One region of the Priestia sp. AB genome, then DNA from elsewhere that is predicted to be linked to it. Evidence: riboswitches for the same ligand, from Rfam matches in the RefSeq annotation. Region 1 holds a riboswitch; each other region holds the start of a gene.
The links. A riboswitch is a leader RNA that binds a small molecule or an ion and turns the genes downstream of it on or off. The one in region 1 is predicted to bind cobalamin.
Positions count from the first base shown of each region.

Region 2: linked by a shared signal. The riboswitch ahead of POF52_RS23180 (HoxN/HupN/NixA family nickel/cobalt transporter) and the one ahead of nikA (nickel ABC transporter substrate-binding protein) in region 1 are both predicted to bind cobalamin.
Region 3: linked by a shared signal. The riboswitch ahead of POF52_RS21065 ((2Fe-2S) ferredoxin domain-containing protein) and the one ahead of nikA (nickel ABC transporter substrate-binding protein) in region 1 are both predicted to bind cobalamin.
Region 4: linked by a shared signal. The riboswitch ahead of POF52_RS12245 (ABC transporter substrate-binding protein) and the one ahead of nikA (nickel ABC transporter substrate-binding protein) in region 1 are both predicted to bind cobalamin.

Region 1 covers NZ_JAQMYN010000011.1:97,785-103,567, forward strand. Annotated here, with positions in the region: gene POF52_RS24680 (YfmQ family protein) at 139-582, shown strand; gene POF52_RS24685 (CitMHS family transporter) at 724-2,025, shown strand; gene POF52_RS24690 (GNAT family N-acetyltransferase) at 2,338-2,865, opposite strand; gene nikA (nickel ABC transporter substrate-binding protein) at 2,937-4,478, opposite strand; cobalamin riboswitch at 4,622-4,812, opposite strand; gene ftsZ (cell division protein FtsZ) at 4,815-5,783, opposite strand, start outside.
Region 2 covers NZ_JAQMYN010000009.1:92,169-97,951, forward strand. Annotated here, with positions in the region: gene POF52_RS23170 (DoxX family protein) at 1-121, shown strand, start outside; gene POF52_RS23175 (M20 family metallopeptidase) at 191-1,354, opposite strand; gene POF52_RS23180 (HoxN/HupN/NixA family nickel/cobalt transporter) at 1,584-2,381, opposite strand; cobalamin riboswitch at 2,515-2,697, opposite strand; gene POF52_RS23185 (organic hydroperoxide resistance protein) at 2,803-3,222, opposite strand; gene POF52_RS23190 (undecaprenyl-diphosphatase) at 3,375-3,968, opposite strand; gene POF52_RS23195 (ABC transporter ATP-binding protein) at 4,114-5,046, opposite strand; gene POF52_RS23200 (ABC transporter permease) at 5,048-5,731, opposite strand; gene POF52_RS23205 (DUF418 domain-containing protein) at 5,767-5,783, opposite strand, start outside.
Region 3 covers NZ_JAQMYN010000007.1:155,003-160,785, forward strand. Annotated here, with positions in the region: gene cobJ (precorrin-3B C(17)-methyltransferase) at 1-1,446, opposite strand, end outside; gene POF52_RS21065 ((2Fe-2S) ferredoxin domain-containing protein) at 1,460-1,840, opposite strand; cobalamin riboswitch at 1,943-2,122, opposite strand; cobalamin riboswitch at 2,241-2,419, opposite strand; gene POF52_RS21070 (hypothetical protein) at 2,566-2,724, opposite strand; gene POF52_RS21075 (M42 family metallopeptidase) at 2,983-4,020, opposite strand; gene POF52_RS21080 (cation:dicarboxylate symporter family transporter) at 4,129-5,400, opposite strand.
Region 4 covers NZ_JAQMYN010000003.1:502,718-508,500, forward strand. Annotated here, with positions in the region: gene cobD (threonine-phosphate decarboxylase CobD) at 1-1,001, opposite strand, end outside; gene cbiB (adenosylcobinamide-phosphate synthase CbiB) at 976-1,962, opposite strand; gene POF52_RS12240 (adenosylcobinamide amidohydrolase) at 1,967-2,575, opposite strand; gene POF52_RS12245 (ABC transporter substrate-binding protein) at 2,664-3,623, opposite strand; cobalamin riboswitch at 3,882-4,014, opposite strand; gene POF52_RS12250 (thioredoxin family protein) at 4,106-4,420, opposite strand; gene POF52_RS12255 (YpjP family protein) at 4,609-5,211, opposite strand; gene POF52_RS12260 (class I SAM-dependent methyltransferase) at 5,595-5,783, opposite strand, start outside.

The DNA.
Region 1 (5,783 bases):
TGTGCATAAATAAACGCATTTCATATACATCTTTTCACTAAAGAAGGTTCACATAATGTACAAAAAGCAATCATGTTCTCTGTGGTAAAATAAGTATGTAATCTTATTTCATTTAAACTATAGCGGAGATGATTAACTATGACGTGGATTGTATTACTTTCCATCATTCTTGTAAGTGCACTCAAAATATTAATAACGTGTCTTCCAACTCCAGTGGTCAAATGGCTTATGACTAAATTCCAATTACATCCAACACTTGATGACCAAAGCGTTACTGTCACAGTTGATGGGAAACATTTAGAAGGCAAAAACAAAATGCAAGTGATTGATTATTTTAATAAAGCAACATTTTTAAAACAATATTATGTCCATGAAGGAAATAAGGACTATTATAAGCATCTAGAAGACAGTGAAACTCCACTGGTTATCGATACGAAAAAAGGAAAAAAAGATGTTCGGTTATGCGTATACAGTTATGATGATCATATCGATGTCGTAAAACAGTATAAAAACAAAATTATTGCTTACAGCCTGCTGTCTGATCACCTTCAAAAGCAGTCCATAACGGCTGACCTAGCTTAAACCAGTCGCCTATAAGGCGGCTTTTTTAGTTTTAGTTTTAGTTTGAAGCTATCTTATTTAAAAATACCAAACTTTAACATTAATTCTAATGCTATAATATAAATTAATAGAATTTTCTAACTTTTTGAGAGGTGATGGATAATGCTTTCTTTGTTAGGGTTTGGAATGATTGCTACTTTTCTATTTCTTGTCATTAGTAAACGCTTGTCCGTGGTTGTTGCTTTTATTTTTGTCGCTATCCTCTTTGGTATAATTGGAGGTTTTAGTGCTGATATGGGCGATATGATGATGAAGGGTATTTTAAAAGTAGCTCCTACGGCCATTATGATCGTTTTTGCTATTTTATATTTTGGACTAATGATTGACGTCGGTTTATTTGATCCTATGATTTCTCGTATCCTAAACATTGTGAAAGGCGATCCTTTAAAAGTCGTAATGGCAACTTCCGTTATTACAATGCTTGTTGGCTTGGACGGAGACGGCTCTTCTACATTTTTAATTACAGTTTCCGCCTTGCTTCCTTTGTACACAAAACTGGGAATGAACCGACTAATACTGGCTTGTGTTATTAGTTTAAGCGCAGGTGTTATGAATATGATTCCTTGGGGAGGTCCTCTCGTAAGAGCCGCAGCAAGTTTGCAATTAGAAGTATCAGATCTATTTAACCCTCTTATTCCAGCTATGGCAGCGGGATTGATGTGGACTTTATTTTCAGCATATCTACTCGGAAAGAGAGAGAAAGCGCGCTTAGGAACCATTCATTTAAAAGGTTCATCAATGGCTTTTGCTGAACAGCTTTCAGTTCATGAGACCCCTGGGAAGCCACCTAGACTCTTTTGGTTTAATGCCTTATTGACACTGTGCTTAATGACTCTCTTGGTCGTAGACATACTCCCTATTCCTATTTTATTTGCTATTGCTTTTGCCATTGCTTTATTTGTTAATTTTCCTCATCCAAAAGAACAGCAGGAAAGAATCTTAAGTCATGCAAACAGCTTTGTAATGGTTAGTACGTTGGTTTTTGCAGCCGGAATCTTTACAGGCGTTTTTACAGAAACAAAAATGATGGATGCCATGGCTAATACCATTGTCAGCCTCACTCCTGAATGGCTGGGCTCTCACCTTCCCTTAATTGTAGCAATAACGAGCCTTCCTCTTAGCTTTGTATTTTCACCTGATGCTTATTATTTTGGCATTTTACCTGTTATTAGCCATACAGCAGCTAATTTTGGTGTAGACCCTGTAGAAATAGGACGAGCAGCTTTATTGGGACATTCCACAACTGGGTTTCCCCTATCTCCTTTAGTACCCGCTACTTTCATTCTGATTGGGCTGGTTGAAGTAGATTTCGGGGAGCATCAAAAGTTTCTTTTCAAGTGGGCCTTTGGGACAACTATTGTGATGACAATTACAGCCATTTTAACGAATGCTATTTCCCTTTAGACTCCTATCATAAAAAAGGAAGCCGACTACCATAAGGCAATCGGCTCACACATGTAGGATATTGATTTAACACTAACAAAGTACAACACAACACTAGTAATTATATAATATATTTCATTATTTTGAAAGCGATTTCATAGATATTTTTAAAAATATTTTGTTATTTGTTTTTCATAGAAAAAAACCACGTTTCAGCCAATTCGAAACGTGGTTCTTTTCTGTAAGGACTTGCCCTACAGGCTATAAATGTAAGTACACTCATTATAGCATGAGCTCTTATCTAGATTCTATGGTAATTACTGTATAATATCGTTACATTACGACCGGTTGTATTTTTCTGTCCATGTGCAGCGTATTCCATGGCTCATCCTGTTCAGCAAGCCTTTCGATAAAATCTTGTGAAGTCCAGAATGGAATAGCCCCCGGTAAAAAAGGATGAGTATGCAGATACAACGTGTCATAAAAATGACTTTGAGCAAATTGTTCCACTGCCTTTAACAGCTGCTGTCCAATGCCTAGACGCCGGTATGCTGGATCGACATAGCATTTTACAATCTCGGCTGCAGTTTTATGTTCATATCGCTTTTTTAATGCATGAAACCTTCCATCGTAAGCGTATAAACCAATTGTTCCAATTACTTGTTGATTTTCCGTGACAGCTGCAAAAAAAGCAGCGCCTTTCGCTTGAACATAATATTCATTAAAATGAAGCAAATCCACAGGAAGCTGATTTTTTTTCATCATAGGAAATAGCTCATTCCGCATATTCATGACAAACTGAATCACTTCAGCATCCTTTTCTGTTACTTCTTTAATTTGATACATTTGTACTTCTTGCACGTTTACTGTCACATCCTTTTATCTATCATTGTATACTTTCTCTTTTTCCTATAGGAACAACACAATATTGACTATGGCGTTACGTCTAAATGCTGAGTCAGCATATAATACTCGCTTGGATTTGTGGTCCAGTTTTTCACTTTTTGATTATAAGCAACAACAATGTTTGGATGCACAATCGATGACGTCAGCATTTCCTCATTAATCAAAGCGGTTGCTTGCTTAGCTAACTGATCTCGCTTTGCGTCATCTACGGTTAAATTTAACTGCTGAATCATTTTTGTTAGCTTATCATCATCAATCCGGCTGGCATTTAAACCACCGCCCGGCAAATAGTTCGTACTTAAATAATAGCTTGCATCTCCTCTAGGTGCAGTGATAAGACTGTACAGTGCTAAATCCCAATCGTCTTTTGCCATTACATATTCATCGCTGTCCTCAACGAGATGAATCTTAATAGTAATTCCTAACTCTTTCGCATTAGACTGTATAAGCTGAGCAATCAAAGGAAGTTCCGGCAGAGAGCTGTATGTGACAAGAGAGAGCGATAATGGCTTTCCATTTTTGATTGTTTTGCCATTTTTAATTTGATAGCCTGCTTTCTCTAAATATTTTTTAGCAGATGGCATACCTCTTTGCTCATTAGCATTATTATCAGCAAAAGGAAATTGGGGTAAAAATGGACCTCGAGCTGCTGCCGCTTGATTGTTCATGATGCTGCTGACAATTTCTTTTCGGTTCAGTAAGGTATCGATAGCTTTTCTTACATTTTCGTCTTTTAATGCGTCATTGGTTTGATTATAAAGTAATAAATGTGTACGCACACTGGGTACTCCACTTACCTTAAAAGACGGATCTGTTTGTAAAGTGCCCAAACTTTCTAAAGGCGGGCGATAAATAATATCGGCTGTTCCGGACTGAAGAGCCGCAACTCGCGCATTAGCATCTTCGTTAAATGCAAAGATCGCATTTTTCAATTTTACTTTCCCATTCCAATAATGTTCATATCTTTCTAACTTCACTTGATTTCCTTGATCGAAAGTCAAAACTTGAAATGGACCTGTGCCAATAGGCTTCTTAGCTATATTAGAAACATCAACATCTATAATAGCTGTGTTTGGATGCACTAACTCAGAAGGAAATTTAGGCATTGGTTCTTTTAATGTAATTGTCAGCGCATCACCGTTCGCTTTCATTTCTTTAATATTTAAAGCGTTTTTCATCGCATAACTTTGATCTATCGTTCTTTGAAGAGAAGACTTAACAGCATTTGCATCTAGCGCTTTACCATTTTGAAACGTAATATTCTTTCTTATCGTAAATGTCCACGTAAGACCGTTATCTTCCGTTTTCCACTTTTCAGCAAGCCAGGGCTGTATTTTTAAATCATTGCTGATTTTAACAAGCGTCTCCCCTACTCCCGCACGAACTGCTGTATAATTATCATCCGTATGAGGATCAAGCGTTGCAGATGTAAAATTAAATAAAAACGTCACACTTTTATCCGTTTTCTTTCTTTCTTTTATACTTATGCTCTCTTCATTAGGAGCGCAAGCAGTGAGGCAAAGTAACACAAGAAATATCATAGATACGAGTTTTTTATTATTTATCATTGATCTTTCCACCTTCTATTTTAATACACAAAAAAAGCACTTCTAAAAAGAAGTGCTTGTCTTCAAAACAAATTCAGATAAACGTATCCCTTGTTTATCTTATTTTTGATTCTGCCAAAACACCTCCCTATCCTCGTAGGTTATTGTGTGCTGCGATTTATGGCAGGTCTCCTGACTTCAAGTCATTGCCTTATACCGCCTTCCCGTCTCTAAATAGACAGTGGCTTTTTGACATAAGGCTCCTTGTTACAGTGGCGGGACCGCTCCGGATTTGCACCGGATTCCCTTTTAAGGCAATTGAAAAACAATTGCCACCATAAAAGCTGGTTATTTAATTTAGTAGCGTGCTCTTGAAACTCTAGAAGTAGAAGCTGATGGTGAAACATCTTCATCATCAAATCCAGTGGCAATAACGGTTACCATCATTTCGTCCTTTAAATCTTCATTAATCACGGACCCAAAAATCATATTTAAGTCCTGATCAGAAGCAGACGTGACAATATCTGCTGCTTCCTGTACTTCGTAAAGACTCAGGCTGCTGCCGCTCGTAATGTTCAACAGCACGCCTCTTGCTCCATCAATCGATGCGTCTAGCAGCGGACTAGAAATCGCTTTTTTCGCTGCTTCAATTGCCCGGTCTGATCCGGAAGCTCGTCCGATACCCATAAGCGCAAATCCTTGATTAGACATGATTGTTTTTACATCAGCAAAGTCAAGGTTAATCAGCCCCGGAACAGCGATTAAATCTGAAATACCTTGAATACCTTGGCGAAGAACATTATCTGCTTCACGGAATGCTTCAAGCATAGGCGTCTTTTTATCGACAATTTCAAGCAAGCGGTCGTTTGGAATCACAATAAGGGTATCTACCGATTCATTCATCGCAGTAATACCGCCTACTGCTTGCTTCGTACGTTTATTTCCTTCAAACTTGAACGGGCGAGTGACTACTCCAATTGTTAAAGCATTTAGTTCACGGGCAATTTGGGCAATAACCGGAGCTGCTCCAGTACCAGTTCCTCCGCCCATGCCAGCTGTTACGAATACCATATCTGCGCCTTGCAGTACTTCTTGAATTTGTTCTCTGCTTTCTTCGGCTGCTTCTCTTCCCACTTCTGGATTAGCTCCTGCACCTAATCCTCGCGTTAAGGCCGCACCAATCTGCATTTTCACATCTGCTTTAGATAAGTTAAGCGCCTGGGCATCCGTATTAACGGCGATAAATTCTACCCCTTGTACACCATGTTCAATCATACGGTTAACGGTGTTATTTCCTCCACCGCCGACTCCAATTACTTTAATTCG
Region 2 (5,783 bases), on a different contig from region 1:
TGCCTTAATTGCCATGTCTGCTCACTTATTTCTTGCAGGAAGCCAGTTCCTTGCTCTTGATGCAGTGGTATTCAAAAAGAAAGAAACTGCCTTTTCTCTTCAAGAAGAAAGCAGTAAATAAAAAAAGAAAGCTTATACTCTCCCAATATAAGCTTTGAGATTAGTCCCCGCCGTTTGAGGCGGGCTTTTTTTATATTTGCAGCAGCAAATTCGCAAATAAAGAAGAACGCTCGGACAACGTATCAATTTGAATATGTTCATATTCCGCATGTATTCCTTTTCCGCATGCTCCTAATCCATCCAAGGTGGGAACACCAATGGCCGCTGTAAAATTGCCATCACTTCCGCCGCCCACAGCTGCTTCTTCCAATTTCATACCCAGTTTCGCCGCGATTGACTGAGCGCATTCAAATAGCTCTTCCGTTTGTTTAGACTTGACCATCGGAGGACGATTCATACCTCCCGTTACTTCGAGCTTAATCCCTTTTAAAATGGGTGTTAAATTCAAAATAATATCCGTCATGCGTTTTGCTTCTTCTTCTGTAGAAACACGTAAATCCACGTGCGCTTCTGCATATTCCGGCACTACATTTGTACCGCTGCCTCCCGTAAATGTCCCAACGTTCACCGTTGTACCTTTTTCATAATCTGTTAAGCCCTGCAAGAAAATCACTTGGCGCGCCAGCTCTTCAATCGCATTGATTCCTTCTTTGTGGTGATTACCCGCGTGTGCTGCTCGTCCCCATACTTTTACGGTGAAAATCCCCGCTCCTTTGCGCGACGTTTTTAACGCACCTGAACCCGCCACCGCCGGTTCCGCTACTAGCACTGCTTCACTTCTTTGTGCTTCTTCTTCAATGTATTTTTTAGAAGAAATTGACCCAATCTCTTCATCCGAATTGCAGAAAAACACAATTTTTTTATCGAGCGATAAGCCAAGCTCTTGAATCGCTTTAATCGCCCATATAGATTGGACAATGCCGCCTTTCATGTCTAAAATTCCCGGACCGTACAGCTTGTTTCCCTCTGTTCTTAGACTCAGCCTTCCCTTTTCCCATACCGTGTCAAAGTGACCGATAATTAAAAGCTGCTTTTCTCCTTCTCCAATCGTAAATTTCAAATGGTTTCCTACTTCTTTTTCTTCTATGATTTCGTACCCTACCCCTAAACGCTTTTGAAATAGCTGCGTTAGATACATTCCACACTGATCTACTAACTCTTTGCTGTAGGACGGTGATTCTTTTTTCACAAATCCGACTAAATCTTCAAGCATCTCTTGTTCGTGTTCTTTTAAATAACTAAATACATTTTGTTCTACCATTACCTGACTCAAATCAATTCCTCCTCCAAACAACCCCTGCTGCTTGCATTAAATGCTTTTATTTATCGTACGTATAACTATGTTCTACGTTTCACATAACGATCTTAAATTATCCTTAATTATAATGGTTTTCAGACAATTTTCCATCCTTTAAATACAGATAATACTTTAACTTATTCATAACCGACCGAAAATAGCCATAAACTTCAACAAATTCATACAAAAAAGCTTCAATCTTCAACAGATTAAAGCTTTCGTTTGACTAATTGACATTTATTTTAATATTTTTCCCTTTTGACTTCACACTCACAAAAACAAACATAGACACTAAAAAAACAAACAGAATAACGCCAACCATTTCAAAGTTTACTTCGGCCCATGGGTTAAAGAAAGTGAATGCTAAATAGAACGACACACCATACGCGAGGACAACAATAACCCAGCCCATCAAGCGAGAAGCAGATTGTCCAAATTTACTCGATTCATTCACCATTTTATGTACAATCAATGAATCGATTGTATCTGTTAGCATCATACCAAACATAAACACTAGTCCCAACAAAAGCGGCGTATACTTGCCTGCGTTCCCTACAGCTAGAGACCACACGGCCGTTTGACTGACCGTTTCGGCTGCTAAAGCGAACAATGCTCCTACAAGAATAATTAAAAAAGGATTCGTTGTTCCTTTTGCGATTTTTGGAATAAACTTCCCTTTTAACCCGCTCAGCTGAAACTCTTCCTCTTTATTTTTGGTTCGAAGCAAATGATATGTGTTTAATGTCCCGATTAGAAAGAGAGAGATAATGGATACCCAAGATGCAAAATGATCGAAATACGATGGAAACGTAAAATTCTTCATCACTACGCCCAGCACCCCGGCCGTGACGGCCACCATTCCTCCGTGACCTAGTGAAAACAGCGTTCCGACCCACGGGGCAAAACGGCTGCCCATTCGCCAATTATATCGAGTTTGGCCATCAATAAAAGCTAAGTGATCTGCATCCAATCCGTGCCTGATTCCTAATAAAAAGACAAGTAAAAAAACTGATAAACCTTCCATTTCCTACACTCCTTTTTTTAAAATAAAACGTAAAAAAGCCTCAATTCTATAGAAATTGAGGATGTGTCGGCATATGAAAATAAACAGCAATTGCTCACTGCGTACCTTGATACACCGCCTCTTTCCTAGAAGAGTCAAGTGTACAGAATAGGTAGGTCTCCTGGCTTGAGATCATCATTTTCTACCGCCTTCCCCGTTTTGAGTGACGATAAGATAGAAAACTCCCTGCTTACAGTGGCTGGACCGCTCGAGATTTGCACTCGATTCCCTGTTACCTCTTACGCTATGTAAGAGCACCTAAACTGTGCGAATAATTCATTTTCTTCTTCATTATACTAGTACCGCTTACAAATGAATAGAGAAAATTCAAATAGAAAAGCCCTGCTAAACTTTACATGCTTAGCAGGGCTTTTTAAAGCAATTAAACTACTTCTACCGTTACGTCTACGTTACCGCTGATTGCTTTTGAATACGGGCAGTATGAGTGAGCTAGGTCTACATATTTTTTCGCTGTTTCTAAATCTAAACCTTCGATATGAGCTTCAAGCGCTACTCCAATTTTCACTCCTTGATCAGCTTTATCGGGAAGCAGCTGAACAGTAGCTTTTACTTCACTGCTTTTGATTTCTACGTTATGTTTTTTTAACATAAATTCTAACGCGCTGTTGAAACAAGCACTGTATCCAGCTGCAAACAGCTGCTCTGGGTTTGTTGCTGTTGTTGCTTCTCCACCAAGCGCTGGAGGTGTTGCAACGTCTAAGTTAAAGATGTTATCTAAAGAGTGAACTTCTCCTGTTCTTCCACCTGTGTTAACGACTGTTGTTTCGTATAAAGCTTTCATGTATAAACCGCTCCTCTTTTTCATTAATTTTATTAAAAGTTTTTTATTTATCATTTCTGTAATTTAATTTTACACAATTTAATTTTAAAAAACAAGTATTAAATACATTAAAAATTTCCCAATAAAAAAAGCCGCGTATTTGCGACTTTTTCTTAATAATATTGAGACTGTTCGTCATAAGCAGATTTCCGAAAAATAGACAAGTTGGTAATAGCTCTCATCAGTTTCGTATTAAAAATAACATAATGAATAAACAGCGCCAGCACGCAGCCTAAAACGGCTCCTGTTAACACATCGAATGGATAGTGAACGCCAACCCATACGCGTGAAAAGGCAATGAGTACGCCCATGACAACCCACATGCGCCCTGAACGTTTGAAATGCAGCCAAATGGTAAAAGTGATAACTAATGCAGATGTAGCATGATCGCTTGGAAATGAAGAATTTGCGGCGTGATCAATAAGCTGATTCACGTGGTGAGAGATAAACGGACGATCTCGATAAGCAAATAAACTAATCACTTTATTGATAATGACTCCTGTGGCACAAGCACACAAAGCTTGAAATGCTACAACACGGCTGCCGTTTTTATTAATAAGTAAAAACAAGCCGAGTAAAACGATAAGTACATACTGGGCATAATCTGCAAAGAATACCATCAGCGAATCTAGAGGCTTTACGTGTGAGGCATACTGATTCACCGTCTGGAAGATGGTATAATCTACTGAATTAATAGCTGATAACATAATCGAAATCCTTTCTTATTTTTAAATGTCATTAGCTATCTTATCAGTTTCTTGAGAAAATGAACATGTTTTTGTCAGAAGCTTCCTAACTGGTATTTATAAATAATGTATTCAGGCTCAATAGTAAATCAACGCCTTTCGCCCATTAACTCACCTGTGAGTGATCCACAATATTTTTTTGCAAAAAGATCTCTTCTAAAGAAGGTTCTTCGACGTGAACTTGATAAATGTCAATGCCGCATTGAATCAATTCGCGAATAATAAGAGGAATATTTCTTTCTTTTTGAAGCATCACTTTTGTGTACATGCGATGGTATTCAACTTCGGGACTCAACGTACGGAAAAACTGTTGAATGTATTCTTTTTGACTGTTTGGATAAGGATCATGTTTGATCATCACCGTTTTTTTCGCTTGATATTGAAAGCGCAGCTCTTCCATTGTACCTTCTATTAAAATGACCCCATTTTTCATAATCGCTACACGCGTACAAATCTTCTCAACTTCATTTAAATTATGAGACGTCATAAAAATCGTCTTGCCTTGATTTTGGAGTTCTCTTATTAGTTCATGAATGTGGAGAGCAGATTCAATATCTACTCCAGAAGTTGGTTCATCTAAAAAGATAAGATCTGGGTCTGTTACAATTGCTTGAGCAATTCCTAACTTCTTTTTCATTCCAAATGAAAACTTTCCAATTTTCTGATGGTCATGTCCTTCTAATCCTACTTTCTTCAGTACATTACTACAGTGTTCTTTCGAAAAACGTTGGCCGTTTATCTTTAAAAAATAGCGCAAATGATTGAGCGCCGTCATCTCATCATAAAAGTTAGCACAGTCAGGAAGCACACCTATTTTCTTCTGAAGGTCTAAATCAATATCACTCTGTCCCAGCAGCGTAAATTCTCCTGCTGAAGGAAATGAAACACCGGTAAGTATATTAATAAATGTAGACTTTCCCGCACCGTTTCTTCCTAAAAACCCGTAAATTTCTCCTTGTGGCACCTGTAAATTAATACCGTTAACAACTGTATTAGATCCATATTTTTTAGTTAACTTACTTGTTTCAATAGCATACATATTATACTTCTCTCCTTTTAAAACTCCAAAGTGCCGTACCTAAACAAAGTGCTGCAAAAATAAGAAGAACTGTTAGATACCCTTTCTCCAGCTTTAAATAGTAGTAGGGTGTCACATACTTAAACCATGCAATGTACGCTTTTGATGAAAATATGCTCCATCCACTCAGTACCGGTAGAACAAACGATAAAATAATTGATAAAAACATAGTATGAGTTGGGCTTGGCATTAAAGCTGAAAGCATTAAAACAAATGAAATGATACAAACGGTAAATAGCAGGCACTCTAAAAATATATAAAAAGAAAAATGATGCGAAATAAACGCAATCAGTAGAAATGAAATAGAGATACAAACAAGCCAGAAACAGCAAATACCTAAGAATTTCCCTAGTACAATACGCTCTCTTGATGTTTTGGTAACTAAAAACCTTGCTGTTCTTGTTTTAATTTCTTGATTAATAACATTATGAGAAAGACTTGAAATAAATAAAGGTCCGAACCCGAGAAGCATCACCAAAATTCCCCCGTTGGCTCCATCTTGAATCTGTGCACTCGTCAGTTGACCTCCAAGTTGACTAACTATATGGGCTATTCCATAGGAAGCACCGCATACGATTAAAATAACGATAATTGATTTAATACTTTTAAATAAGCTTTGAAACTCTTTTACACTAATAGCCCACATTTCCAAAATCTCCTTTTAAATAAGTTTGACTGCTATCATCCAACAAAAGGAT
Region 3 (5,783 bases), on a different contig from region 1:
GCCTTCCGCCACAATTTGACCTGAATGCGCATTGCGTCCCACCGTTTTAGCTCCTAAAAATAAATCAAACGCACCTTTTCTATAGACAATGCCGATATCTTCTTGAACTGCGCCATAGCAGGCCATACCGCATCCATTAATACCAAGCTTCAGCTCTTTTGGCATGTCCATTCCCCCGAGGCGTTTTTGTAATTCTTCCGTATGTGGAATAGCATCGCTTTTTTCTCCGTCACAAAAATCACACGCTTTGATTGTGAACACATCTCCGACCGGAGATAGTAAAAAGGAAGCTGCTTGGAGCTTTTTAATAATCACATCTGGCTGAGTCGTTGGGATTTGCAGTTTGATTTGATGGTCAGGTGTATACTCCATCGTACCTTTTTCACCAACAACTTCTGCTAGTGTTGTCATTTGAACAGGCGTGAATTTCTTATTTGCAAGTCCTGGACTAACCGCCACTTCGAAAATAGACTGTATTGGCTGATGTACGACCGCAGAAGTAGGTTCACCTAAAATTGCTTGAAGCGCTTCTTCTGCAAGAGCTCGTGAAGTTGCTGTTTCTTCTGGTATGGTCTGAACTGCTTCAATAGCTGAAGCTGTTTGCTTTACAGTCTCTTCTTGATCGAGAGCCCACGGTTCCGCTTCTTTTCGAAGTCGCTGATGCGGTCTTAGCGGCTGCTCCGTTTGGTTAAGGGTATATTTCCGCTGATATCCGCGCGGTGTAATCATTAAATCGTCGTAAAAAAACGTAGATGAATTCCCGACAACAACGGTAGTCAGCATGCCAATTTCATGATTTAACATGTCTTTTAAGTTGGTCATTACGACTTCTTCACGGTCACGATAAGCGCTTTTCACAAGACCAACAGGCGTATCAGGAGAACGGTACTTTAATAGAATCCTCTGTGCTTCAACAATTTGTCTTGTTCGTCTTCCGCTTTTTGGATTGTAAAAAGCCACTACAAAATCTGCTTGTGCAGCTGCTTCGATTCTTTTTTCGATTAGTTCCCAAGGCGTAAGGTGGTCACTTAAACTAATTGTACAAGCATCATGCATCACGGGCGCTCCAAGGAGGGATGCGCATGAATTAATAGCCGAAATGCCAGGAATTACTTCCAGCTCTACGCCCGTTTCTTTTTTCCAGCCTTTTTCAATCAACACTTCATACACAAGGCCTGCCATTCCATATACTCCTGCATCTCCGCTTGAAATGACAGCCACGGTTTTTCCTGCTTCAGCTTGCTTTACAGCTTCTTGTGCACGGCTTACTTCTTCGGTCATTCCCGTACTAATAATTTGCTGATTCGTTAACAGTCCTTGAATTAATTCCACATAGGTTTTGTAACCGATGATCATATCACTTTCTTGAATGGCTTCTCTTGCTCGCTGTGTAATATGTTCAAAGCTTCCCGGCCCAAATCCGATAACTAACAGTTTACCTTTCATGCTAGCTCCTCCTTTATGCGTTACTTTTTACTTTATCAATTCCTTCTATGGAGTCACTGTTTTCCGGAGAAACGAAACCATTTTGATCATATTCATAAATAAGCGATTCCTTTATACTGCAGCCTCCTGCTAAATGTTCTTCGACAATCCGGTGAGCCACGGTTTCAGTGACCTGCTTGTACCAGTCTCCTGAAGGATACACAATAGCTACAGGAGCATCTTTGCATCGTCCGTTACAGCGTGTACGCGTTGTATGCACCGTTTCATCCAAATCCAGTTCCGTCACTTTATTTCGAATAGCTTGGGTGGCTTCTTCTCCACCTTTTCTCATACAGCTGCTTCCATTACAAATCAATACGTGATGTTTTGTTCCATTTAAGTTCCACGTCGTCACACTCATTCGCTCCTTTACTAAAAAAAGCGCCTCTATCAATGATAGAGGCGCAGAAAAATTCAAACTAAGTTTTTGCACTTCCACCTATATCCCGTAGGGTAAGCTTCGCATTAAAAAAAGGCTGGTTTCCTGACTTCGATTCATCACTTGACTGCGCCTTCCCGAATACAGTGGCATATGCAATCAGCTCATCTTCACAGTGGCGGGTACCGCGCTGGCTTCACACCAGACTTCCCATTTAACGCAATGTAAACATTGCGCACCTTTTTTGCACGATATGTAGTTTTACGACATGAGAAAAACCCGCTTCGCTAATATGCGAGCGGGTAAAACGTCAGAATAAGAGTGTACACGAATGCCACTTTAAGCCAACGTTTCCCTTCCCGCTCCCCGGAGAAATAGAAACTTCACAATAAAGACAGGTCTCCTGACTTGTGTATCATTCTACTTGAGAACCTTCCCGTGATTTTTCCACAGTGGTTATACTCGTTCGTCCACACTTACAGTTGCGGGGGCAGTACTGGTCTTTCACCAGTTTCCCTATTAAGCCTTCTTGGCATCTTTACTGTTGCTGTTTGATATATATGAACCTTTTAAACTATCAGAATAATAGAAGTAACTACCATATCATAGCGTACATTTTTTTTTATTTCAACTCTATTCTTTTCGAAAGATACAAGCATCTATAAAAAAACAAGAGCATAAAGCCAGCTCTTGTTTTTTCATTATATAGCAACTAATGTTAAATGAGGATCGTTATAATACACGACTTCTGAAAGAACTTTACAGCCATTTGTTTTGGCAAAAGCTTCTCTCGCCTGCTTTTCAGTATCAAATTCAAACATTTTCATTTCTTTTCCAGCATATACCGTCAGTACCCACATGAAAAGATTCGCCTCCGATTATTGTAGTGATCGCTATATCCACATTATGACGAAACCATTTCCTTTTGAAAACCCATTCTACAAAACTTGTCACAAGAAACTTTTAAAAATTTAAAAACATTTTAACTTCTGTAAATGAACAAAATGTACAAAAGGTTTAAGCAGTATTGTACTTTTTTAAGAAAGGAAAGTACAGACATCACAATCCCTTTCTGCTCTTTCCTTTGCATAAAAATACACTAATTAAATATTCCTTTCTTAAAGCAGAACCATGTTCGACTGCACATAGTAATAGAGAAGCTTATACGTATGGTTTAATGAATCTTGATGCGTTCTCTCAAACGCATGAGAAGAATCAATTCCTGGACCAATTAAGCCGTGTACGATATCGTGTCCGGCACGAATCGCAGCAGAAGCATCTGATCCGTAAAACGGATAAATATCTAATTTGTACTGAATATCATACTGCTTAGCTAGCTCCACCAAATGCTTTCTCAAACCGTAATGATATGGGCCGCTTGAATCTTTTACACAAATAGACACGGTGTATTCATCGGTAGATTGTCCATCTCCCATAGCACCCATATCAACCGCTAAGTATTCTACTGTTTGAGGCGTAATGTTCGAATTTCCTCCGTATCCAATTTCTTCGTTATTTGAAATGAGAAAATGCGTAGTGTATGGCAGTTCGATCTGTTCTTCTTGAACTGTTTTCATGAGCTGAAGCAATAAAGCTACGCTTGCTTTATCATCGAGATGACGAGATTTAATAAAACCGCTTTTTGTTATTTCTACACGAGGATCAAACGAAACAAAGTCGCCGACTTCAATTCCAAGGCTGCGAACATCTTCTGCGCTATGTACTTTTTCATCCAATCGAATTTCTATATTTTCTTGATTTCGCTCAGCTTTCCCTGCATCTTTATACACATGAACAGATGTTTGATGCATAAGGATGGTTCCTGTAAATACTTCTCCTGATGAAGTTTCAATTTCACAATATTCTCCTTCAATAGAATTGTAGCGAAACCCTCCAATCAAGTCGATTTTCAGACGTCCACTCGATTTGATTTCTTTTACCATAGCACCTAATGTATCGACATGAGCCGTCAGCATGCGGTGGTGATCTGTATCTTTACCGGGAATAGAAGCGACTAAGCCTCCTTTTCGATTGCGATACGTTTGAATATTTAGCTCTTTTACATAGTCTTCGACAAATGAAATTACCTTTTCTGTATTTCCAGAAGGACTGGGAATCGAAACAAGCTTTTTAATTAACTGAACAGTTTCCGTCATTATGACACTTCCTTTGTCTCTCATTTCTTTTATTTTACCATATGTTTCAAAAAAGATAACAGTCAGCTCCAAACAAAACAAGCCGGGCAGCTGCCCGGCTTGTTTGTTTTAAGCTATGTTTGATTTCTTTAATTCGTTTGTGTAATTTAATGATTTTTGCTTATCAAATTCGCCTTCAGACTTCGACATCACAATTGCAGCTAAAGCATTTCCTACTACGTTAACTGTGGTGCGCATCATATCAAGAATGCGGTCAATTCCTGCAATAAATGCCATGCCTTCAAGAGGGAAGCCCATAGATTCAAGTGTAGCAAGTACAACTACAAACGATGCCCCTGGTACACCAGCCATTCCTTTTGAGGTTAACATTAGCACAAAAAGGAGCTGAATTTGATCCATAATGGAAAGGTCGATGCCGTACATTTGAGCAATAAACAGCGATGCCAGCGCCTGATAAATGGTTGAACCATCTAAGTTAAACGTGTAGCCCGTTGGAATTACAAACGATGTAACCGACTTAGAACAACCGAAGTCTTCCATCTTTTTGATAAGAGAAGGTAAAACGGCTTCTGAACTTGCCGTTGTAAATGCAAGAAGCAGCTCGTCTTTTAACACTTTTATGAGCGTAAACATGCTTGTTCCAGCCATTTTAGCAATAATTCCAAGAACCACAAGCACAAAGAAAATCATGGTGAAGTAAACGGCGAACACTAATTTTCCTAATGGAATAAGTGATCCGACACCAAACTTTATAATATTAACACCAATAAGTGCAAATACACCTACTGGAGCAAATTTCATCACCAAATTAGTTACCCAAAACATCGCATCCAAGACGCCTTCAAAAAAGGCTAAAACAGGTTTTCCTCTCTCTCCAATCGAAGCTACGCCTACACCAAACAGTACGGAAAATAAAATGATTGGTAAAAGATCGCCTTCTGCTACCGATTGAAAGACGTTTGTCGGAACAATATGAAGAAGCTCTTGAGCAATCCCTGTACTTTCAGACGTCTTTGCCGTTGTCTCATATTGAGAAATATCGCTTTTTTCAATATGTCCCATATCAACCCCTGCACCAGGGTGGAATAAGTTCGCGGCAATAATCCCCACTACAATAGCAATGGTTGTAACAATTTCAAAATAAAGAATTGTTTTTCCGCCAAGCTTACCTAATTTTTTGATATCGCCTACTCCTGCGACCGCTACGATTAATGCTGAAATCACGATCGGTACCACAATCATCTTAATTAAATGAATAAATATGTCTCCAACCGGCTGTAAAATAGAAATGGCTGTATCGCTTCCATAAAAAATAGCACCTACAGCTACGCCTAAAATCAGTCCAATTAGAATCTGAGTTGCTAGACCTAACCTTTTCACTTTCTTGCTCCTTTCGCACAGTTGACTTTCATCCATCGAGCATATGCAGTTCCGCGAACCGTGTATAAATATACATCCTTACAGCACCTTATGTAAACAGTTCTTTACTAAAAGGATGTAAGGCCGCACATGCGAATTTTTAAAAGCCACGGTTCTGTTTTATCATATCAAATAATTGTTGTATATTGAGATTTTTTTGCTAAGTATTTTTCTATTTTTGCTATTTCAGCGAATAAATTAAAAAAATAAAATTTTATATTGAAATATGCATTTTAGGTTAGTATAATACGATACATGTTTATTTTTATTATTCGAATATAAAATTCTGAAAATTTTAATTATTCAACACGATAATAAAAAGCATTTATAATTTTGGAGGTTTT
Region 4 (5,783 bases), on a different contig from region 1:
TAGCGTCCATTTAAAAATGGAAAGTTTTCGGTATGACGAGCTACCACGCCATGACTTGCCAAATAGACAAGCCATTCGCGCGTTTTAATAGAAGACGGAACGCTGCAAAGATAATAGTTTGTTTGAGAAGGAGAAACCAAAAGCCCCCATTCCTTTAGTTGACTCAAGATTCGTTCCCGTTCTTGTTTAATATAATGTACGGTTTCTTTTACAAAATCTTTTTCATCCACACATATCATGCCTATTTGCTGCGACAATCCATTTACACTCCAAGGAGGCTGCTTTTTAGCCATCTTGCTAATGATTTTTTCATTTGCCAAAATATAGCCAAGACGAAGCCCGGCAATATTAAACATCTTTGTCATGGAACGCACAACAATGATATGCTCATAATCCAGAATAAGAGAATCAAATGAAGGCTGATGTTCGACAAAATCAATAAATGCCTCATCAATCATTAAGTATGTACCATGATGGGCAGCAGCTTTTACTACTTTCATCCATTCCTCATGACTATACATAACGCCCGTTGGATTATTTGGATGACAAATCCACAGTACTTTTATGTCCGGAAGAATGCTCATAATCAACTCTATATCCCAGCTCCAGCCATTTTCTTCAGCTAAAGGAACGTATGTCACTTCACATCCATAAGCTTTACTTGCCTGTTCATATTCAACGAAAGTCGGCTGTACAATCCCTGCTTTCTCTCCTGAAAATAACGAAGCAATAAGGAAAAACGCTTCAGCGGCGCCATTTGTAGGCAGCACTTGAGCAGCTGAAACATGATGATGAGCTGCAAGTTTATTTTTCAGCTCCGTTACTTGAGGGTCAGGATAGCTAAACGCTGCACCCTTGAATTCGTTCCACTTTTCGTGAAGCACAAGGGGAGCCCCTAAAGGATTTGTATTCACGCTAAAGTCTTTTATATGCGACAAATTCTCGGCCCCTATTGCTTTTAAAAAGACATTAGGATTAGCTCCATGTGTAGGTAATAGCACTAATAACTCCTCCTAACAAAAGATATAATAACCACGTAGCATAGACCGTCCTTTTCATAATGAAAACAGCTTGTTCAATATGACCGGCTTGCAGAGGAATGAGTGGTTCACCCATTTTTGCACGATTAGATTCTATGCCTTTATATGTATTAAGCCCGCCGAGTTGAATACCTAACAGAGCAGCCACTGCGCTTTCCCCGTATCCGCTATTTGGGCTGGGATGTTTCTTAGCATCACGCTTAATCAAACTCGTTACATGCCCAAGAGAATACTGGCTTTTTGCTACATTAACAGCCGTCATCACCACTGCAGTTAACCGGCTTGGAATATAGTTTAATACGTCATCGGTTTTTGCACTAAAGTAGCCGAACAGAAAGTAGCGGTCATTTTTGTACCCAACCATCGAATCACATGTGTTAATAGCTCGGTAAAAAAAGGCTAGGGCTCCTCCTCCTATAAATGCATAAAAAAGCGGAGCTGTAATACCATCACTTGTATTTTCAGCCACGGTCTCTACCGTCGCTCTGGCAATTTCTCCTTCTGACAAACGATCTGTATCTCGTCCCACAATCATACTTACTTCATATCTAGCTTTCTCCATATCTCCTAGCTGAAGCGGCTTTTGTACCTTATAGGCAACTTCGCTTAAAGAACGAGTGGATATAGTAGTCGCAATCATTACGCCCTCTACTAAAACACCTGCTATAAAATGAACTCCGTACAAAGCATGGAGGAACAAAAAGGGAACAGCTCCTGCGAGCACAGCCATACTTATCACAAGAAGCAATCCTTTAAATCGTTTTCCTGCACCTTTATTTAATCTAGAATCTATCCAATAAATCCATTTGCCAAACCAGCGAACGGGATGCGGCCAATTTTCAGGATCGCCTATAATTCGGTCAATTAGTAAAGCAATCGTCATGGCCGTCATGTGTGCAATTATCGCTTGTGTAATACTCATTTCTTCACCTCTTTCCCTTAAGTCCCTGCTCTAAGCTTATTTTCACCAGCTTGGCTACCGCTTGCCCTAAAGCGGTCATAGAGCCTGCATATTCATATAATGGTCCTTGCCGAGACGCTGCAACTGAGATGCTGTCCGTAGATGTTCCCGTAGCAATCGTCTTTGTAGCCGGATCTATGACACCCAGCTGTGACAGCGTTTTTGTTTTAGCTTCTGTGGCCGCAATAAAAAGCTGTAAAAACGCTGCATCCGTAAGCGTACCTTCCACGAAAAAAAACATATTAATTGTACCGGGAGAAGAATAGAACGGGACAGCTTCGTCAGCTGTAATATCTACTGCGTTTCCTACTCCAGCCGTTATCACGGAAGCTACTCTTACTCCGTAGCCTTCATAACAGTAAATCTCTCTTTCTTTTAACCAAACGGCTGTCATTAACCCTACGATTTGCTCATGGCGCACATTTTCTTTCATCAAATATTGCTCATACTCCAAAGAAGGAGTATCTGAATAATAGTCTTTGTGAACAAATCGATTGTAAAAGGTGTCCGTTTCCGTAATGCCTGTTCCTAAAACCCCTGAGCTGTATGTTTTATAAGAAGTCTCGGTTTTCATGATTAAAAGCGCAGGCCGTTCTTCAATTTTAAGATGTGAAAAGGGACCAATCCCCTTTTCAATTCGAACTGGAATATGGTCCCTCTTCTTATTTATTGTACACCTCAGGGTATACTGCTTTTGCTAAGTCCTCTAAGCCATCTACAATACGAGGTCCTAAGCGGTTGATTTTGTTTTGATCAACCTTCTCGATGTTACCCTCTTTTACAGCAGTCATGCTGCTCCAAGCGGGACGCTTCATAATCTCATTTTTATCTGCATCATACGTTGCGATAATAACGTCAGGGTTTAACTTAACAACTTGCTCTTCAGAAAACTTAACCCAACCCTTTTCACTAGCCGCTACGTTATCAGCACCGATCATAGTAAGCATTTCGTTCATGAACGTACCTTTTCCTGTTGTATAAATCTCAGGAGCTCCTGATACCTCTATCCATACTTTTTTACGATCTTCTTTTGAAATCGTTTTTGCTTTTTTCTCAATTGAAGCTACTTTTTCTTTCATGTCTTTAATTGTTTGATTAGCTTCTTTTGTTTTACCTGTTAATTTACCGATTTGCGTAATAGAATCATAAACCGTATCAAACGTTGTTGAATCTTTTACAACAAATACCGGAATACCCGCACTTTCAATTTGTTTAAATACTTCATCCGAAACGCCCATACTTGAAGCGTGTGCCAGCACTAAATCAGGATTTAAAGCAATAACTTTTTCCGCATTAACGTTCATATCTCCTACCTGCGCTTTTTTCTTTACGCTTTTAGGATAATCATCGTTGCTTGTAACACCGACTAATTCTTTTTCAAGGCCAAGGGCATATACAATTTCCGTATTACTTGGCATTAAGGAAACAATTTTCTTAGGCTGTTTTTTCAACGTAATTTCTTTATCACGCGCGTCTTTTACCTTCACTGGAAATGCAGCTTGTGACGTTTGTGCCGTATCTTGCTTCGTTTTTTTATCACTGTTGCTTTGGCTGCCTGCACCGCATGCAGCAAGTACGATGACTAACAGTGCAATAATGGAATACGAAAGCCATTTTTTCATCTAAATACTCCCCCTATATATTGTTCATTGTGAATACGAAACCTCCACGTTAAAGAAAAAGCAAATGATCATGCAAAAAGCAGCGCTATCCCGTTTTTCCGCTTTGACTATGTATACTGCTCGCCGGCAGCTTCAAAATAAAAAAGCTTTACTTTCAATTGAAAGCAAAGCAGGTAACGTCAAGATAAGCAGGAAAAGAATCCGTTCACTATACTTGATATGTATGTTCATTACCCTGCTTCACCCTTCCTCGAAGGTTTCACAGCTAACAATAAGGCAGGTCTCCTGACTTACGCACAAAGCGCTTACAGTGGCGGGACCGCGCTGGTTTTTCACCAGACTTCCCTTTTCACTCAATCTTTAAATTGAGACCTTATTGCTTTACGATTATTCACTTGTCCTAGTATACCCCACTCATGGAAAAATGGAAATAGCCATTCTCACAAAAAAAAGCTGCGAGAATGCTCTCGCAGCTTAAGGGATTAAAGAGTTGCTAAAAATTCACGGACCGCTTCAGGCGTTTTAGCATTTGCACTGTGCAAGTGTGCAATTTTTTCACCGTTTTTATATACAAGAAGAGAAGGAATACCCATTACATTGTTTTCAGCAGAAAGTTCTTCAAACTCATCCTTGTCAATTTTAAACCATGCTTTATCTGTATTTTCATCAACGATTTCATCAATGAACATATCCAAACGTTTGCAATCAGGACACCACGTTGTCGTAAAAATCCCAACGCTTAGTGTTTCGTTCTTAATTTGTTCGCGAAATTGTTTTTCTTCCGTAAATTGTTTCATTGTGTTACCTCCAGCATCTATTCGTTCCTTCTCACTATTCTATGGTAAGAAGTCTGACTTCATTATAAACGATTTTTTTATCGTTGTGCTAATGTTTCAGCTTATTTAGACCCTAACGGTTTTAGACGTAAAAAAATGCTAGCTTAAAAAAGCTAACATTTCGAAATCGCAGAATGTTGTGTCTATTATCAACTAAACCATTTAGGCGGCATGTTTCGGTTCCAATAAATTTTCCCTAAATCATAATGCTTCTGAAAATTATCTGCAGCCGCATGATAGTGAAAATTAAACCAGTATCCATCTTTTGGAGGATTTTCACGCCGTACATGAAATCGTATTAAGTCCTGACCGGTTTCCCGGTCATATACATGGAAAATCTTTTCACCGTAGCCAGCAGCAGGATGCTCGCTTATCTCGAGATTCTGAATTGACTGTTCACGTTCAGTGCCAATGTCGGTCAGCACTTCTTCAATTTTAGGTAACACTGCTTGACGAAATTCATCTTCAATGACAGGTCCAATTTTTGTTCCGAATTTTTCCACTGACTGTTTTTCAGCTGATTCCATTGCATACGTAACAAATGATGAAACGTCTTCATATTTTGGTTCTTCATATGGCAAATGAATATCTTCTATAACAGCTGTGACAGGAGTTGTTTCTCTTACATACCCTGCTTTATGTTGCTTGTCCGCTTTTGCATCATCAACGTATAAATATTCTGGTGGAGTGACAAGCCCAAATGTAAATACTGTAATAAATACAACTAGCATTCTTTTTATCCATCTAGGCATTCGTATCTTTCCTTTCTCATCTTTTCCCATATGGTCTTTTCATATCGTAAAATTCATTGTCATAACTCACTAGGTATTGTAACATACTTATTAATTTTTTACCTATATTTGCTTATTCATTTATGCTGCCTACGGGCATTCGAAGACTTTTTAGTTAGCACCTTCCTTCTTCTGTTTGAGGTTGTCACACCGAGCGGAAACCTATACAAGATATTCCTTTTTTGCTGGATGCTTAAACACAAAAGTATTTTTATGTTCAAAAATATATCATACTTTTATGAACTTTAGATGAAATTCATAAAAAAAACTTCCAAAACTTTTTAATTCCTAAAAGGTTTTGGAAGTCTTTTCAATGATCAGGATTCATTTTACTTTTTTGTTTATTATTGTATATCAATTGTCCCGTAATGAAATTTTGATGTTTTTCGTTTTTGTACGATAAATCCATGTTCTTCAAAACGGCTGCTTTTCCAATGATCTTTTAGCACGATCTTTTGTTTGGCTACTCTTTTTGCTTCTTGTATAGCCATGGGCGTCAGCGTGGTATACAGTGCTATTGCTTTAATACCGTT